Regions from separate parts of the Nocardia heshunensis genome, predicted to be linked through region 1. Evidence: riboswitches for the same ligand, from Rfam matches in the RefSeq annotation. Region 1 holds a riboswitch; the other holds the start of a gene.
The links. Region 1 has a riboswitch for glycine ahead of ACYVN4_RS28410 (hypothetical protein). Riboswitches for the same ligand answer to the same signal wherever they lie in the genome.

Region 1 (3,072 bases):
ACGGCACCTCGGTCGACAACGGCGAAGGCGCGCAATTCCATCCGAACCAGTACGGCCACGCCGCCACCGCGCAGAAGATGGCCGCCACCCTCTGAGGTTGTTCACGCGCCGAGGTCGCTCATGCCCCGCGGTGGGCGAGGCAGCTGCGGACGAAGTCCTGGACCACCGGGTCGGTGTCGGCGGCGGGCCGCCAGACGACGCCGACCCGGGTGGGGCTGACACCCGTGACCGGGCGGTAGACGATGCCGGGGCGGGCGAAGAAGCGGGCCGCCGACGCCGGAGCGAGGGCGATGCCGTAGCCGTTGGCCACGGCGGTGAGCCAATCGTCGGTGCGGTCGGTGATCGCGCCGATGCGGACCGGATGGCCCGCGCGTTCGTCGGCCGCCAGCCAGAAGTCGCGCCACGCACCGGTTTCGGGCGGGGCCGCGACGAAGGGCTCGTCCCACAGTTCGTGGAACTCGATGGCCGCCCGGGCGGCGAGCGGATGCGCTTCGGGCAGCGCGACCCACCGGGGCTCGGTCAGCAACCATTGGGTCCGCAGGGCCTGGTCGCCGGGAAAAGGCAAGCGCAGCAAGGCGACATCGACCTCGCCCTCGAGCAGTCCGGCGGTCGGATCCGACCAGGCCGCCGCCTGCCGCATCTCCACCCGCCAGCCCGGCCTGCGCCCGCTGAACTCCGCGATGATGAGCTGGGTGGCCTCATTGGCCGCGCTCGCCACGTACCCGACCCGCAGCACGCTGGCCGCCCGGCTCGCGGCGCTCCTAGTCTCGGTCAGCGCCTCGTCCCAACTGCCCAGCACCCGCGGCACCCGGGCGGCGAGGGCCCGCCCCGGATCCGTCAGCGCCATACCGGCTTTCGACCGGGTGAACAGCCGCACGCCGAGCTGGCCCTCCAGCTGTTTGATCTGTTTGGTCAACGCCGGCTGCGACACGAACAGCCGCTCGGCGGCGCGGCTGAGATTTCCCTCCTCCGCCACCGCGGCGAAGTAGCGCAGCAGCCGGGTGTCGACATCCATGCCATCAGGTTATAGATGCAGGTATTGGACGCGTGAACCCTGCCCGGCGAGGCTCGAATCATGTTCACCGCCTACCTGATCGCCGCCGTCGTCACGATCGCCATCAACGGCGGCATGGCCGTCGCCGACTTCGCCCGCGCCGATTTCGTGCTGGCCAACTCCGACGCCGTCAGCTTCCCCCGCCCCTGGATCCCCCTCGCCGGAGCCTTGAAGATGGCCGGAGCCATCGGCGTCCTACTGGGCCTCCTGGTCGCCCGCCCGCTCGGCATCGCGGCGGCCCTCGGCCTGGTCCTGTACTTCGCCGCCGCCCTGATCGTCCACGTTCGCACCCGCGTCATCCACAACATCGCTTTCCCCGGAGCGTATTTCGCGTTCGCCGCGGCGACCCTGGCGCTGGCCGTCGCGCAGTAGCGAGGCGGATCGGGCTACGACGCTGCGGGATTCGTCAAGAGGCGACGGCGCACGCGGCCGTGTGCCGATGCGCGGTCCGCCGCAGCCGGGTCAGGGCGCGGCCGGAGTCCCGATGCACGTCGAGCACCCGGATACCGAGTGCGACAGCGGTTTCCAGTGGCGAGAGCCCCACCGCCACACGCAGGGTGAGGATTTCGCGTTGCAGATCGGTCAGCTGACCGGGGAGGCGAGACGGCGGGGTCTCGTAGCGGGCGAGGCGGGCCGCGCGGTGCGCGGTCGCATGCAGGTATTCCAGGAAGTCGCGGCGCTCGGCGTGCGCGGTGGGCCAGCCGGTGGCGACGGTGGCGCTGACCTCGGTGGCCAGCCGATCGGCGTCGGGGCTCGCGCCGAGTGCGGCGCGGCAATACGCGGTGGTGAAGCGGCGGGTGTAGTCCAGCACGGCGGCCAGTGCACAGCGGCGGCCGAGTGCGGCGGCGGCGAGGGTGTCCAGCGCGGGGACGGGTGGGCGCGCATCGATCGGAGTCGGTTCGGCGGCGGTGCGGGGCAGGAACGGGGAACGGCCGGGCATGGGAGGTCCTCTGGTCAGCCGGGCACTCGCCCGGTTATCGGATCTCCCCCTCTGTCACGGGACCTGAGAGCTTCACCGCGCGGACGCGATTTGCACCGTAGGTGAGGCGCGGAGGCGCCTGCTTTCCAGAGTGGCCTGGTCGAAACGGTATCTGTACCTGAGAGATTCCGGGGAGGTTGCTCCTTCGGTACCCCGTTGACCGGGGTTCTCCCGCCACGACTCCTAGCGGCCCTGTATGTGATTGTCCCGGCGAGCCTAGACGAGAACCGGGTTGCTGGCCAGGGACCAGCAACCCGGTGGCATACGAAACGTGGCCTATCTCACCGCGGGTCGCTGAGCAGCCACTGGTCACGCGGGGTGCGGCGGCGCTCGCGGCGGCTGCCGACCCGGGCCCGCATCGAGTACTGGGCCGTGGTGTCCTGCGCGGTCAGCTGATGCCAGCCGCTGCCGCCGCTGATGTCGAACGCGCCGATGTAGCCGCCGGGCAGCAACTGGAACGGCGCGGTGATGTGCTTGCCGAAGTCGAACTGGGTGCTGCCCGCCTGGCGGAAGTTCTCGAACCAGGCCGGAAACACGAAGTCCGACACCGTGACTCCGTCGATCTGGTACCCGTACTGATCCGCCTCGCAGGCGTCGGCGACCTCGTAGGCGTAGATGGTGCCGGTGGTCGAGGCGGTGAACACGTAGGCGGCCAGGTTGATGTCGGGATCGGCGAGCATCTCCAGCATTTCGTGGCTCGCGGTCACGGTCCACTGCAGTCCGGCGTTCTGGTCGCTGCGCGCGAACACCTTTCCGATCGGCAGCCCCTCGGAGGTGAGGTCGTGGTAGCCGAGCGCGCCGGCCTGATCCGAATCATCGGAGACGACCAGCCACCAGGCGCCGGGCTCGGGCTGCTGATTGCTTGCCACGAAGGTCAGGTCGGCGTCACTGCCCCAGGCGGGGGCCCAATCCCGGTGTACCTGCGTCTGCAGGGCGGGCACCACGGCGGATACCTGGGCGTCGGTCAGTACGGTACTGCGGTTCAACACGGCAATATGTATGGCAGACATGGCGATTCTCGAATCTTGTAGTGTTCCCA
Region 2 (3,072 bases), on a different contig from region 1:
CCCAGCGGCACACCGAAGCGCTGCGTGGTCCCGAAGCACGCGTCCGCGCCCTGCTCACCCGGCGGCGTGATCAGCGTCAGCGCAAGCAGATCCGCGCCCACCGCGACCAGCGCGCCCCGCGCGTGCGCGGCCTCGATGACCGGAGCCCAGTCGACGATCCGCCCCGACGCACCCGGCTGCTGCACGATCACGCCGAAGAAGTCGCCCTCCGGGAGCGCCTCGTCGGCCAGGTTCGCCTCGACGATCTCGATGCCCATCGGCTCGGCGCGCGTGTACAGCAGCGTCCGGGTCTGCGGGAACAGATCGGAGTCGATGAGCAGCCGCACCGACTTGCTCTTGCGGTTGGCCCGCTGCAGCAGCGTCATGGCCTCGGCCGCCGCGGTCGCCTCGTCCAGCATGGACGCGTTGGCGACCTCCATCGCGGTCAGATCCGCGACCATGGTCTGGAAGTTGAGCAGCGCCTCGAGCCGTCCCTGGCTGATCTCCGGCTGGTACGGCGTGTACGCGGTGTACCAGGCCGGGTTCTCGACGAGGTTGCGCAGCAGCACCGGCGGCGTGTGGGTGTCGTAGTAGCCCAGCCCGATCATGGAGGTGGCCACGGTGTTCGAATTCGCCAGCGCCGCAAGCTCGGCCAGCGCCTCGTGCTCCGACAGCGCCGGGGGCAGCGCATCGAGGCCATTGCCCGCGGGCGCGTCCAGAATGCTGGCGGGCACGGCCTTGGTGGCGAGTTCGTCCAGCGACTCGACGCCGACGGTCTCCAGAATGCGGCCGGTTTCGCCGCTGTCGGGGCCGATGTGGCGGTCGGCGAAGGATCGAGTCCAGATCACGTCTGCTCCAGGGGGTGGGCGGGGGCCGGTCCGGGACCGACACTGCTACTGCCCTCCCCCTCTGTCCTCGATGCCTGAGAGATTCGGGCCACGACCTTGCGGCCGTTGCCCTTTCACCATGGGCGGGCGACGCGAGGTCACCACTTTCCAGAGGCGTCGAAACTCCGCACGGTCCCTTGTGCCTGAGAGATTGACGGGGAGGTGCTGCTCCTTCGGCGTCCGAGGCTACCCCCGGAACTCTCCCGCACGGCTGCGACGCACTCGCTAGTTTAAGCGGCGCCACGTTACAGATATGTTGCCTGGGCTCCGTTTCACATCACGGGCCGAGACGGGCAACGAAAATGCGCGCCACCCAACGGGTGACGCGCATCGTGAAAAGACTGTCTAACCGGTCTTGCTCATCCGGGCCTTGCGGCGGAAGGAGAGCTCATCCTCGGGACGCTCGGACGTGCTGCCGCTCTCGGCGCGCTCGGCCGGGAAGTTGGCGATGGCCCCGGTCAATTCGCGCATCGCGCCGCTGACGGCGATGCCGAACACGCCCTGACCACCCTGCAGTAAATCGACCACCTCCTCGGCGGAGGAGCACTCGTAGACGGTGGTGCCGTCGGAGAACAAGGTGATCCCGGCGAGGTCTTCGACGCCGCGGCTGCGCAGGTGATCCACGGCGATGCGGATGTTCTGCAGCGAGATGCCCGCATCGAGCAGACGCTTGACGATCTTCAGGACGAGGATGTCCTTGAACGAGTAGAGGCGCTGGCTGCCGGAGCCGGTGGCACTGCGGATGGACGGGACGACCAGTCCGGTGCGAGCCCAGTAATCGAGCTGGCGGTACGTGATGCCAGCCACCTGGCAAGCGCTGGGCACGCGGTAGCCGACGAGTTCGTCCGGCACCGTGTCATCGGGGAACAGCCCTGGCTGCACCACATCCTGAGGTTGCGGTTGATCTCCCACTGACTACTCCCTTACTGCTTGCCTATCAGGGCTGGGCTCGTGTCTCGAGGACGTCTGGAGCGTTGGCCTATCAATCGAGGCTACTCCCCTGATTGTTGCCGGAGAATCGGCACCGTCCAAGCATGAACGGGCGCGTGTTTTTAACCCTAAACCTGAGGTAGAGACACTGTTTTGTCTCTTTTGGAAATCAACCCGGAATCATCGCCAGGTCAGGAACTGGTCAGCTGTCCGTGGCCTTGAAGTCATCCGGAGATACCGATTCGAGAAACTCCTTGAACTTCTCGACCTCGTCCTCGCGCTCGTCCGGCATGACCAGCCCGGCCTCCTCGAGCACCGGCTCCTCGGCATAGATCGGGCAGCCCACCCGCAGCGCGATGGCCACCGAATCCGACGGCCGCGCGGAAATCCGCAGATCGTTCTCGAAGACCAGATCGGCGTAGAAGGTGCCCTCCTGCAGATCCACGATCCGCACTTCCTTGAGGGTGTGGCCGAGCTCCTTGATCAGAATCTTGATCAGATCGTGGGTGAGCGGACGGATGGGCGTCACGCCCTCCTGCTCCAGCACGATCGCGGTGGCCTCGGCCTGCCCGATCCAGATCGGTAGATATCGATCCCCGGAAACCTCTCGAAGCAACAGCACGGGCTGATTCTGTGGCTGTTCGACACGGATGCCGATCACTCGCATTTCGCTCATCGCACTGCCTCCCAAATCCCACACCGGCCGCCAGCCCCCGGCTGTAATACCGAGTCTAGGCGAAGATTTCAGCCCCCGAGGGAAGCGCGCACAGAGGTCTTCACCAGGCAGGTGTGCAGCGTCAGCGACAGTGCCGCCAACTCCCGGACCGTCTCCTCGGCACGCGCGCGGGCGTCCGCGTCACGGCTCTTGGCGATCGGGGCGGCGATCTGCGCGACCATGGCGGCCTCGCGATCGGCGGCCAGCTTGAAGGCACGCAGATGCCTTGCCTCCAAACCGAATTCGCTCAGCGCCTTGGCGGTGCGCGCCAGCGTGACGGCATCGCCGTCGAAATAGCCTGCCGCGCCGGGGGTAATGAGATTGGCGCGGATCAATTCGGTCAAAAACTTCTCGTCGATGCCCGCCTGTTCGAGCAGATCCGCCCGGGTGATCCGGATTTCGTGATCGAACCGGAGCTCCTCGGGCGACACCTCACCGGGCACCGCGTTCAACCTGCGCAGGCGGCCGCCGCCGTTGGCGGCGAGACCCTCTGTCGAATCGGGCATGGCCCCGACCCCTCCCACGGCGTTCGCCCGGGCCCGGGCCTCCCGGACCCCGAGC

Region 2: linked by a shared signal. The riboswitch ahead of gcvP (aminomethyl-transferring glycine dehydrogenase) and the one ahead of ACYVN4_RS28410 (hypothetical protein) in region 1 are both predicted to bind glycine.

Annotation. Positions count from the first base shown of each region.
Region 1 is NZ_BAAGTC010000009.1:111,206-114,277, forward strand. Features, by position in the region: gene ACYVN4_RS28395 (SGNH/GDSL hydrolase family protein) at 1-95, shown strand, start outside; gene ACYVN4_RS28400 (LysR family transcriptional regulator) at 119-1,015, opposite strand; gene ACYVN4_RS28405 (DoxX family protein) at 1,076-1,426, shown strand; gene ACYVN4_RS28410 (hypothetical protein) at 1,461-1,994, opposite strand; glycine riboswitch at 2,036-2,129, opposite strand; glycine riboswitch at 2,130-2,217, opposite strand; gene ACYVN4_RS28415 (hypothetical protein) at 2,315-3,019, opposite strand.
Region 2 is NZ_BAAGTC010000005.1:216,228-219,299, forward strand. Features, by position in the region: gene gcvP (aminomethyl-transferring glycine dehydrogenase) at 1-827, opposite strand, end outside; glycine riboswitch at 987-1,082, opposite strand; gene ACYVN4_RS19650 (MerR family transcriptional regulator) at 1,212-1,778, opposite strand; gene ACYVN4_RS19655 (bifunctional nuclease family protein) at 1,999-2,472, opposite strand; gene ftsR (transcriptional regulator FtsR) at 2,541-3,072, opposite strand, start outside.